Regions from separate parts of the Marinomonas sp. S3726 genome, predicted to be linked through region 2. Evidence: riboswitches for the same ligand, from Rfam matches in the RefSeq annotation. Region 2 holds a riboswitch; each other region holds the start of a gene.
The links. Region 2 has a riboswitch for thiamine pyrophosphate ahead of thiD (bifunctional hydroxymethylpyrimidine kinase/phosphomethylpyrimidine kinase). Riboswitches for the same ligand answer to the same signal wherever they lie in the genome.
Positions count from the first base shown of each region.

Region 1 (4,250 bases), on a different contig from region 2:
TTGGGTAATTTTCATGGAGCAGAATTTTGGTCCACACATAGAGCAGAAATGAGCAACTTTGCCTGATGCTTGTGGCAGAGTTTCATCATGGTAAGCTCTCGCTGTTTCAGGGTCTAATGCCAAGTTAAATTGATCCTGCCAACGAAATTCAAAACGCGCTTTAGATAATGCATTATCACGAATTTGCGCCCCGGGATGCCCTTTAGCAAGGTCTGCCGCATGAGCTGCAATTTTATAGGTAATTAAGCCCTGCTTTACATCCTCTTTATTTGGTAAGCCTAAATGCTCTTTAGGCGTTACATAACAGAGCATTGCGCAGCCATACCAGCCTATTTGAGCGGCTCCTATACCGGATGTAAAATGATCATAGCCAGGTGCAATATCTTGAGTTAGCGGCCCTAATGTATAAAAAGGTGCTTCATGACAATGCTCAAGTTGCTCTGTCATATTATGCTTAATCATTTGCATAGGCACGTGTCCTGGGCCCTCAATCATAACTTGGACATCATACTCCCAGGCCACCTTAGTTAATTCACCTAGGGTTTTAAGCTCAGACATTTGAGCTTCATCATTAGCATCCATGATAGAACCAGGTCGCAAGCCGTCACCAAGAGATAGAGAGACATCATAAGCCTGACAGATTTCACAAATCTCACGAAAACGTTGGTACAAGAAACTTTCTTCATGATGTGCTAAACACCATTTCGCCATAATTGAACCACCACGAGAAACTATTCCTGTCAGTCGTTTGGCTGTCATAGGAACATAACGCAATAGAACCCCTGCATGAATTGTGAAGTAATCTACCCCTTGCTCCGCTTGCTCAATCAATGTGTCTCTGAAGACGTCCCAGTTTAGATCTTCGGCAATGCCTTTCACTTTTTCCAGTGCTTGATAAATCGGTACTGTACCAATTGGAATCGGTGAGTTTCTCAAAATCCACTCACGGGTTTCATGAATATTTTTACCTGTCGACAGATCCATCAAGGTATCTGCCCCCCAACGCGTTGACCAAACAAGCTTCTCAACTTCTTCTTCGATAGATGAGGTTAAAGCCGAATTACCAATATTTGCATTAACCTTCACTAAAAAGTTACGACCTATTATCATTGGTTCGGATTCAGGGTGGTTAATATTAGCGGGTATGATAGCTCTACCTGCTGCAACTTCTTGACGCACAAACTCAGGAGTAATTTGAGTTTGGATATTAGCGCCAAAACTATGTCCTGGATGCTGCTTCAACAAAAGCTCACTTTGTACTGCCTGCATATTTTGATTCTCACGAATCGCAATGAATTCCATTTCAGGCGTAATAATACCTTTGCGTGCGTAATGTAGTTGAGTTACCACCGCGCCCTGCTTAGCTTTTACTACTTTTGGTAAGTTTTCAAACCTAAGGTTATCTAACTTTTCATCACTGAGCCTTTGCTGAGCAAATTCTGAAGATACCCCCTCAAGCTCTTCAATGTCATTACGTGCTGCTATCCATTTGCCTCGGGTGGACGCTATACCTTTATAAACATCAATGTGCCTACTTGGTTCAGAATAAGGTCCTGAACATTCATAGACATAAACAGATTCATTTTTCTCATAGGTAAAATTAGCAGGATCTTTGCCTATAGGCGTATCCGAAACATTAATTTTACGCATAGGTACTTGTATAGAAGGGTCTCTTCCTTGAATGAAAACACGTTCTGAGGCTGGAAAAGGGTTCGCCTGCAAAGAGTCAATAAAGGCTTTAGCCTTTAACCTAGCTTCTTCGCGTTTACTCAGTGTTTCAGGTACAGCTGAGTTTGATTTAGTATTTTTTAACTCATTAGAAGACATAAGCAATCCTTTTAAAATGAAAGAAGTGCTTGTCAGTCGTGCGTTTGCTTCTACAAAAATCATATCTCTGATTTTTGCTAACACCACTCTACTATGACAATTAGCCATAATTTAAGAATGGAAAAGCATTCGATGCAGATAAGAAAGAATGAAGATTTTCTTGTTCCCTACGCAGGTATTTAGCCCTGTTCAGGTTCTGCGGATCCCGTGCATAAACACGATCTCAGCCAAATGGCACTCCGACAAGTGGGAGCAACTATAAGGAGATTAAAGAAAAAGTAAAGCCTTGTTGAATCATTAGCTGATTGTTTCATCAGTAAGCAGGTCGCTACTAAAATAGTTTTTTTGTAATATTTCTTGTTTCAATTCAACCAGAGATAAAGGCTTATAAAGAAGAAAACCTTGGGCATATTCGCATTTTAAAACTTTAAAAAAATCATACTGAAAATGACTTTCTATCCCCTCAACGACGACAACAAGGTTTAACATTTCTGCCATTTTCACCGATGCTTTGAGAATGACATCCTGACTATTACCAGGGATTAAATTCTTAACAAACGACCTATCAATTTTAAGTCCATCGAAAGGATACTGAGTTAGTCTTTCAAGAGAGCTATATCCTGTTCCGAAGTCATCGATATAAATACCAACACCATAACTACGAATACGTCTGAGCTGTCGCAGTACACTTTCTTCTTGGTCATAAATCGCTGTTTCAGTAATTTCTACTTTAATATTTTTAGGTGTTAACTGATTCACCTCCATCGACATAAGCAAGTTGTCACATACCTGGTCAGAGAGCAGTTGCTTAGGCGAAATATTAATACTAACAAAGAGGTTAGGCTTTCCACTGGCACTAATTAAATCTTTTAAATCATGACATACATGGTGAATTAACCAGTTTGAAAAGGGATTTATTAAATTCACTTGCTCAGCAATAGCAATAAACTCGGCTGGTGAGACCTCTCCTAAGGTGTCATTTCGCCAGCGCATTAAAGCTTCCATTCCCTTAATTTCACCTGTTTCAAAACATACTATCGGCTGATAATTAATATAAATTTCATTATGCTTTAACGCGTTAAAAAGACTCTTTTCTAATAAACTTCGGCGTCTTTCAAACTCATTCAGCCCTTGATTAAAGACAATAAAGTCGGCACGTCCATTGCGCTTTACTTCATACATGGCCATATCAGCTTGCTTTAACCCTTCACTGGCACTTTTTACACTTGCGTCCAACATACTGATGCCAATGCTGGCAGATATTTTAAAGTTGAACCCATTGCTAAACGCAAAAGGCTTACGCATACCAGCTACCACTTTATCAGCCAACTCATGTAACTGAGGCAACCCCTCAACACTCTTTAAAAAGACAGCAAACTCATCACCACCTAATCGAGTTATCATTTCATCAATACTAAAACAAGCCTTTAAACGACGGGAGAACTCAACTAATAACTCGTCTCCAACATGATGACCATATTGATCGTTAACTGCTTTGAACTTATCTAGATCAATAAAGAAAATTGCACTTTGATCAGCTCCATGCTGATCAATAAAAGATGACATCTGAGCCACAAATGTTGCTCGATTTAACAAGCCAGTTAAGGAGTCCATTTGCGCTTGCTGTTTTAAAGCTTCTTCCGCTTTTTTCTTTTCGGTCACATTTGAAATGAAGCCTTCATAGTAGACTTCACCGTTTTCATGTTGAGTTAAATAAGCATTCTCAAGCAACCAAATAGGCCTACCCGCTTGGTCCTGACTTTGCCATTCGAAACCTATCACCCTTTGCTCTTTCTTAAGCAGATTAATAAAATGCAAATACTGCTTGGGGTTTAGATACAATTGTTGACCAATATTTTTTACCTTAATACAAAGTTCATCTTCATTGTCATAACCAAAAGCCATAGCATAGGCAGGATTTGCTTTAAGTAGGTTACCATTCAAATTTGCTCGATAAATACCGTCCACTGACAACATAAATAAATTCGAATATTCAGTACGGACCTCTTTTAAACTTTGCCCTCTATCTTTTAAAAGACTTTCAATCTTGTATTCATAACGTCTTGACCTGTATATATAAAATACAATCAAACTTGCCATTAACACTAACATGGAAAGTAAGAGCTTAATTAAAGATCTAGGTTCATTTTGAATTGGACTGAAAGAAGGAAAAACACTTAACTTAAATTTATGATTTAACCATGAAAAAAGATAAGTTTCAGAAATTGGACTTTTACTAAACCCCTGACATGGTAGGGCTTTAGCAGTATACACAAGGCTCACAGTGTCAGAAGAAGTCAATAATGACAAATTTAAGCAGGGCGGGTTATTAGTGATATCAACATCAGATTTAGGGGTCAATAGCTCAGCTATATTCATACTCACAAATAATAACCCAGCATCTTTTATCCTAATACTTGAAC
Region 1 is NZ_JXYC01000010.1:110,214-114,463, reverse strand. It holds gene thiC (phosphomethylpyrimidine synthase ThiC) at 1-1,827, opposite strand, end outside; TPP riboswitch at 1,975-2,079, opposite strand; gene TW85_RS09345 (EAL domain-containing protein) at 2,125-4,250, opposite strand, start outside.
Region 1: linked by a shared signal. The riboswitch ahead of thiC (phosphomethylpyrimidine synthase ThiC) and the one ahead of thiD (bifunctional hydroxymethylpyrimidine kinase/phosphomethylpyrimidine kinase) in region 2 are both predicted to bind thiamine pyrophosphate.

Region 2 (4,250 bases):
CCCAACCCTTGAGATGAGCCAACCCACTCTCCTATGATTGCGCCAATTGGGGCAACAACCATCGCCATTCGAAGCCCTGACGCCATGACAGGTAAAGCAGCAGGAAGTTGAATTCTAAAAAGAATACTTAGACGATTAGCTTGCATTGATTGAGCAAGCTCAAGATAGTCTTTTGATGATTGCCTTAAACCATCAAATGATGTCATTAGAATAGGAAAGAAGATAATGACCGCGGCCATAATGACTTTCGAAACTATCCCATAACCAAACCAAAGAACTAGGATAGGCGCTATGGCAAACACAGGAATCGCCTGACTGAAAAGCAATACAGGCAAAAGCCAAATACGAACAGGCTTAAAGTAAACCATTAAAATCGCAAAAATTAATCCGGCTGACACTCCCAGCAACACACCAAAGACAATCTCAATTAGAGTCACCAAAAAATGTGGGTATAACACATCTGTTAACTGCCAAAATCTTGTAAAAACTTTCTCTGGTGATGGAAGAATAAAGCTAGGAACTTGAGTTACTGCTACTATCAACCACCAAAATAAAACTAGTAGGAAACTTATTACGAGCACTCGGCTAAAGCTTGTATTGATAAATTTATTCATTGCCTTGCCTGCATTATCTGCATCAATTGCCCATGATAACCAGAAACTTCATTACCAATATTTCGTGGAGGTAAAGAATTAGGTAAAGGCATAGGCTCTAGTGTTTTGAGAGTCGTTTCTTTTTCAGTTTTATTTGAAAAGTGTAAAATGTTATGCCCCATAACTAAGGCTTCAAGTGGGTCATGTGTCACTAAAAGCACAGTCTTGTTTTTTAATAGGTGGCTACTTAACTGCTGTAACTTATCGCGTGTTATGGCATCAACTGACGAAAATGGCTCATCCATTAATATTATCGATTTATCTTGAATTAAGGTTCTCGCTAAAGCGACTCTCTGCCTCATACCGCCTGACAAGGTAAACACTTTCTTATCAGCTTTATCAGGTAAACCGACTTGCTCTAAAATTTCTTGCGCTCGACTTTTTAACGCCTGATTGAATTGACTTTTTTTCTTCAAGATTGGTCGCTTAAGATCATAAGCAAGCAGCACATTATCAATAACAGATAACCAGGGCAGCAATAGATCCTGCTGCGCCATATAAGCGAGCTCATGCTGGAAGCCTTTTACATCAAGACTTGAATGCACACTTGTTTGTATCAATAAATCATTCACACAAGCATTCTTATGTAGCCCAACTAAATGCTTTAATAAGCTAGACTTGCCACAGCCACTTTGACCTAACAAGCAGGTCACTTGATTTAACGGTAATCTGAGCTCGATATCTTGGTAGATATAGCTTTGACTAGCCTCATACTTGAGACTAGCTGTTACTAGGTATTCATTTTGTTTAGTGAGGTTTGATGCTAAAACATTACAAGCTGACATCTATCACGCCTTAAGCATAAAAAAGTGATCAACAGGCCCGCTACCTTGACCTAATTGATAATTCTTAGCGGCGACTAAAGCTTGTGAAATATATTCCTTAGCTTTTCTAATCGATTCAGACATAGACAAGCCTTGTGCCAGATAGCTCGTTATAGCTGAAGATAAGGTGCAACCCGTTCCATGAGTGTTAGTTGTGACCACCCTTGTTTTAGAAAAGTACTCAATTTGATTTTCGGTCACCCAAACATCTGTGCTGTCTTGAGTGTCCATATGCCCTCCTTTTAATAAAACGCCTTGAGAGCCAAGCGACAAAAGAGCATTGGCTGTACTTTCTAACTCTGCATTAGATTTCGGAAAAGCGTTAAGATCTCTACCTAATAAGACTTGCGCTTCATACAGGTTTGGCGTGATTAAATCAGCCAAAGGAATGAGGTGATTAACGAGGCTTGAAATTGCTTGCGATTCTAAAAGTACATCGCCGCTTGTTGCCACCATAACAGGATCTAAAATTACTGCTTTTGGTTGGTACTTTTTTAGTATTTGAGCAATCATGAGAATTGTATCTGCATCTGACAGCATGCCAATTTTAACGGCATCAACTTTCATATCAGAAAAAATACTCTCAAGCTGATCTTCAACAAACGATTGCGGCACAGGATGTATGGCGCTAACACCTTGCGTATTTTGCGCTGTTAATGCTGTGATCACTGAACATGCAAATGACCCAGTTGCAGACATGGCTTTAATATCGGCTTGAATACCTGCTCCACCACCACTATCAGATCCAGCAATAGTTAACGAAATATAAGGTTGATTGCGCGTTTGCATATAAGGCTCCTAATTAAAACTGGAGCCTAAAAAAGACAGACAGATCGAAATTGTCTAAAAGAGATGAGGCTTGCCAGTTCCCTACGCCAGTATTAACTGGGTCAGGTTCAACGGGTCTAGAGGCGAACCTCAGTCTCAGCTCAAAAAGAGCACCCCGACTAACTAAATATGTATTGCTGTTAAGCAAATTTTGCGTGATATTGCCTAGACAAATTGAAGGTGTCAACTAGTTAGTCGAAGGAGTTTATCTACTAATAATTTATTAAAATCTTTAATTTTAAATAAATTTCACAATAAATCAATAAGTTAACAACAACACAAGTTTGTTATTACTCTAGCATAGCAACCAAAGCATTAAGTCGCTTTTGCTCACTTAAACTGAAGCTTGATTCAATTAAGTACTTTAATTCTAAACTTTGATCTTGGGTAGATAGACCTGAATTTAAGATACCTTCCTTTTGCTTTAAATATTCTTTAACTCTTGTATTAAGCTCATTTCGCGACTCTCTAACATTAGCAAGCCTTTGGGCGGCTTCCACTCCGAACTCTTTTACTTGTAGATCAAATAAGCTTTCTCCCGTTTCCTTACTCGTTAGTTCTAGTGTATTTATTAAGCCACTAAGTTTGGTTTTATCCTCTTCACGGTTTGTATCATTACCTTGTAAATTTGCGATTAACGCTTGTTCATCTGCAATATCTTGTGCAAAGAATGCCAACCGATAATCAAGTTCAAAATATTCATAGCGCAATTTATCTATTTCTTGGTATAAGCTAATCTGCCTATTTATGATTGCAGTCTTATCATTTAGGCTAACTTGATAGTTTGAAAATTCATCATCTAATGCCTTTAATGCATATTTATAAGCCTGATAATTTTCCAGCAATGAAAGCGCCTCACTAAGAGCAGGCTCTTCAAGTGATTGCTTGATATCTTCTTTTATTAACTCAATGAGTTGTTCATACGATAATTCACCAAGCAGCGTCATAAAATAATCAAATCTATGCTTAATACTAATATGAGGAAGTAAATGCCCCTCTGCATCAATAGGATATGAGCCAGCTATACTGGTTCCCCTTAACGAGGATTGTGAGCCTATCCATTCAAATTTATCTTTGAAGCGATTGTATTCATTATTTTGTGCAACATTCAGTTGAGCCTTTATGTCGGCTTTTTCTGAAGATGACAAAACGAATGATTCAACTGATTTATTTGAAATTTGGTTATTGGTTAAAGAGCCTTGATCTTGATTGGTCTGTAAGACAGGCGCTGCTTGATAAGCAACACCTGTCCACTTCGCCAAACCAAGAAATGCAAGTCCACCAAACACGATTAAGCAGACTTTCTTAGTTAGGGAAATATTCATAACTCACCAATCATTAAAGGCCAGCATTTTTAAGACGATTAGCATGTGTGCGATAGACGGTTAAAGGATCAGTTGCAAACAAGTGATGTATACCAAAGAATTGGTTTACCTCATCTAGATGGTTCATGCTGTAATCATTTCGAACAACCATACCAAGATTACTATCACAGCTTTCAATCAGGCCATCATTTTTACTGTCGTCAATTAACACAGATGTTAAACCAAGAAAGTAATCACTTGGGTCTAGTGCATTCGTAAACGCACTCGCGCCGCTCCAAGAGTAGTAATTTACACCATTAACACTATATTCACCTTCACCACATGCTGTTGTAGGAATACCTTGAGGATGATTTTGATTAAATGCTAATGAGCCTTCGGTCGTTAAAGAAGTAAGCATGGAAAGAACATCTTGCTCATAACCACCTGCAGATAAATAATCAATCACAGTTGCTAATGCTGTCGTCAATCCAGCTAATACCGCTTCAGCTGCTGAATCTTCTGGAACAGCATTTCTTACAAAATCTGCAACATCAGAGCCTTTATTAACGCCACCCACAGAGGTGACTGAAGCAATTAGATCAGGTCTCACCGAAGCAACATATCTTACTGTAGGGCCACCA
Region 2 is NZ_JXYC01000012.1:179,213-183,462, reverse strand. It holds gene TW85_RS11500 (ABC transporter permease) at 1-614, opposite strand, end outside; gene TW85_RS11495 (ATP-binding cassette domain-containing protein) at 611-1,438, opposite strand; gene thiD (bifunctional hydroxymethylpyrimidine kinase/phosphomethylpyrimidine kinase) at 1,442-2,266, opposite strand; TPP riboswitch at 2,328-2,433, opposite strand; gene TW85_RS11485 (lipase secretion chaperone) at 2,596-3,630, opposite strand; gene TW85_RS11480 (triacylglycerol lipase) at 3,644-4,250, opposite strand, start outside.

Region 3 (4,250 bases), on a different contig from region 2:
CATCGAGAGAAACCAAGCTGATAAGATAAACGCCACTGACCTGAAGGGATCAAACTATGGGATTGAATAAGAATACGTACAGCCAAAGGCATATTAAAAAAGACATGGGCTAGCAAGATACCAAACAAACCATACAAGGGTAATTCAATGTCAGTTACAGATGTTATCCAGCCACTACGGCCATAAACCACAACTATCCCTAAGATAGCAACTATGGTTGGAACCACTAAAGAAATAGAGAAAAGTTGTAGCAAAAAATCTCGCCCCATAAAACGCCTATGCATAAGAGCACTTGTTACAGGGATAGCAATAACAAGACTCAATAGACTACTTAATAAAGCCTGCCAAATAGAGAATTCAAGTAATCGCCAGATATAGCGACTTGAAAGAGTTTGATGCCAATTTGAAAGATCTTGAAAAGCAAGTAAAGCAATAAAGCTTGCAACACCAATAACGCAGAAAAAACCAATGATTAAGATAGCAGGAAGCAAACTTATAGTAAGCTTGCTTCCAAATGAACCCAATCTCATTGAGTAACTGAATCTAGCCACTCATTAATCCATTGCTTACGCTTAGCGGCAACTTGCTCGGCTGGCAAAGTCAGCACTTTAGCTGGCTGCTCAAGACCAGTAAAAGCTTTCGGTAAAGCATCACCTAGCTCAATCACAGGAAACATCCAGTTACCTGTTGAAACTTCACCTTGGAAACCTTGAGTCAAAATAAACTGCATAAACTTATCCGCTAAGGCTTTATTCGGTGCATTTTTTAACTGAGCTGCGACCTCAACCTGAGGATAGAAACCTTCAGATGCAGGTACTGCTTTATATTTAGACTCACTCTCTACCACCATATGATAGGCTGGTGATGTGGTATAGCTTAAAACCAGATCCGCTTCACCTTTTAGGAACATGCTGTAGCCATCGTACCAGCCCTTGGTAACTGTCTTGGTATGACTTGCTAGGGTTTGCCAAGCTTTTCCAGCATCGTCACCGTAAACAGACTTCATCCATAACATTAAACCTAAGCCTGGCGTACTGGTTCTTGGGTCTTGATAAATAACAGATAGATCTTGATTTTCGACCACTTCTTTTAATGATTTAGGCACCTCTTTCAAGGTCTCGGTATTGTAGATAAAAGCGAAATACCCTTGATCAAAAGGCACAAAGTAAGAATCACTCCATCCGCCTGGTGTTGTTACCTTACTAGTATCCACATTATGCTCCGACACTAACCCGCTAGCTTTTGCCGCTTGCATTAGGTTTAAATCTAAACCTAAAAGCACATCTGCTTTTGAAGAACTCCCTTCAAGCTGCACTCGAGATAAGATTCCAACAGAAGAGTCCAAGGTGACATAATTTAAGGTACAAGCGCATTCTTTTTCAAAATTGGCCTTAATTTTAGGGCCTGGCCCCCAGTCTGATGCAAATGAATCATAGGTATAAACATTCAACGTCTTAGCTTCGTCAGCCTGTACAACTGTAGCCGATAAAGACAAACTGGCTAGGGTAGCTAGCGCTATAGAAGTAATATAAAGTGTTCGCATTGTGTCGCTCCTAAAAACAAGCCGTATCTGGCATTGTGAGCGGCGAGGCTTGAAGGCTCTCTATTTTTTGGCTTATAAAATTAAGCGCTAAAAAATATTATAAATAGAGGATCTCAATCCCTACGCCAGCATAATCTGGATCAGGTTCATTGGGTTAGCCTTTGCTTCTCAGCCCTGCATCAAAAATAGCAGTGCACCCCATGAGATAAAAAATCGAAGCGGATTGTAACGATATTTTGAACTTAAGGCCAGTTTAGACCTCTTAATTAAGACAAGGTCATTGCCATGTAAGGCAGAATAAAAATTAAAGGAAACGATTTGATACACTCAGCCCCCTCACCCAAAATCCCCAAAACATACCTAGCTTATTTATTTGACCTAGACGGCACTTTGGTAAATTCAGAACCACTTAAAGGAAAAGCACTCGCGCTAGCTTGCCAAGACTATGACAGCACTACGGATTACACGATTTATCAGGATGTAATGGGTCAAGATTGGCCAACTGTCACGCAACATTTCTTTGCTGCTGCGAATATAAAACCAGATTTAAATGAGTTTAATCAGCATTTCAGATTACATTACCAAACCCTTTTAAAAGAGCAACTTAGACTTAGTAAAAACCTTTTGCCTTACCTCGAGCATTTAGCAAAATTGAATTGTAAAATTGCAGTAGTAAGTAGTGCCGCAAATTGGATGATTGAGCAAGTTTTAACTCAACTGAAACTTGAACACTTTTTTGATCTCATCATAAGCCAAGAAGACGTTAGCCAGCATAAACCTCATCCAGAAGCGTATCTGACCGCTCTAAAAAAGCTCAATATAAAAGCAAAAGACGCCTTGGTATTTGAAGATTCATTTGCTGGAATTAGCGCAGCTCAAAAAGCAGGCTGTGATGTTATTGCCATTAGGCATGAATTTAATATTAAGAATGATATGAGCGCAGCAAAAACCTGCTTATCAGACTTTAAAGAGTTACTAGATTAGAAAATAAGAAAAAAACCAGTAAGAGAGGCAAATTAAAGCCTCTCTTCATAAGCGATAAAAGCACACTAGGGAAATACGATTAGACTAAGCGTCAGTTGCATCCAACACTCTTTCAACCGCGCCTTGATTATTCAATGCATACTCATAAGCTGCTGTACCCGTTTCTGCAACTAAAGCTTTATCTTTCGCAAAAGCGAGTAATAGGCTTCCTACTAACTCACTATTTTTGCAACGCAAACCACCACCAGACAAGACTAAGCTTTCAGTAATGTCTTTAAAGTTAAAAGTGTGATCTCCCACCAAAACAGGCTTAGACAAAAGAGCGGGCTCTATAGGGTTATGCCCCCCTCTCTCAATCAGGCTACCTCCAACAAAAGCAAGGTCGGACGCCTGGAAGTAATGCATCATCTCCCCCATGCTATCTCCCACAAGTACATCAAGGTTATGCCATTCTTCAACTGGGGTTTCAGAGCGTAACCCGACATTTTCAAATTTAGCACAAGCTTGCTGGAAAACCTGCTCAAACCTTTGAGGGTGTCTTGGTACAATAATAAGCACCGCACTTGGGTGATGAGCCTTTAAAATTTGATGCTCTTCAAGCAAGGGCACATCTTCACCTTCATGAGTACTAGCAGCAATCCATACAAATTCGTTATTAGCAAAGTACTGCTGCCAATTATCCTTTATAACTTGAGGATTAACCTTTAAATCAAACTTGATATTGCCTGTTACTAGCACTTGCGATGCACCTAGTGCCTTAAAGCGTTTTGCATCAGCGTCTGCATGCGCACAAAAACTATCAGGCAAAGCCATCAACTTTCGTGAAAAATCTGAAAACTTAGCATACTTTTTAAAGGACCTTTCACTTAGTCTCGCATTAACAATGTGGAGCGACATTCCCTTTTTTTTCACCTGAGAAAGCAAATTAGGCCACAACTCAGTTTCTATAATAAGCAGTTTAGGACAATCGACCATTTTTAAAAATCGCTTTACCGAGCTGCACCAGTCAACGGGAATGTATCTATGAACAACAGATTCACCAAAGCTTTTAGTAACTTGTTCGGCACCGGTTGGCGTCATAGTTGTAATAAGTATTTTTTTATCAAGGTTTCTGTTTTGCCATGATTGAATTAAAGGCCTTGCCGCTAACACCTCACCCACAGAGGCACAGTGAATCCAAACATCAGCCTTTACAGCCTCTCTGTTAAAGCCTAATACCTTTCTAATAGAATAATCAGGGTAACCCTTCCCTAATTTAAAAAGTTTCATCAGAATAAAAGGGCTAATCAACCCCATTAAAATTCGATACACCAACATTAGTGGCTTTCTTCCTCATTAAACTGCTGACCATGAAGCTTGGCATAAGCACCACCTTTTGCTAACAGTTCATCATGACTTCCCTGCTCTATAATTTGCCCTTGATCAATTACAGCAATAATATCCGCCTTCTCTATCGTTGATAATCGATGAGCAATCGCTATTGTCGTTCTATTTTTCATCAATGAGTTTAATGCTTGCTGAATTGCTCGTTCAGATTCTGAATCTAACGCTGAGGTTGCTTCATCCAAAATTAAGATGGAGGCATCTTTTAAAATAGCTCGTGCAATTGCAATTCGCTGCCGTTGACCACCAGAGAAAAGTGTACCGTCTTCCCCGACCTGGGTATCTAAACCATGCTCTAATTTTTCAATAAAGTCCCAAGCATTAGCCGCTTTGGCAGCGG
Region 3 is NZ_JXYC01000003.1:59,685-63,934, reverse strand. It holds gene thiP (thiamine/thiamine pyrophosphate ABC transporter permease) at 1-551, opposite strand, end outside; gene thiB (thiamine ABC transporter substrate binding subunit) at 527-1,543, opposite strand; TPP riboswitch at 1,643-1,754, opposite strand; gene TW85_RS00550 (HAD family phosphatase) at 1,862-2,527, shown strand; gene TW85_RS00545 (3-deoxy-D-manno-octulosonic acid transferase) at 2,612-3,844, opposite strand; gene msbA (lipid A export permease/ATP-binding protein MsbA) at 3,844-4,250, opposite strand, start outside.
Region 3: linked by a shared signal. The riboswitch ahead of thiB (thiamine ABC transporter substrate binding subunit) and the one ahead of thiD (bifunctional hydroxymethylpyrimidine kinase/phosphomethylpyrimidine kinase) in region 2 are both predicted to bind thiamine pyrophosphate.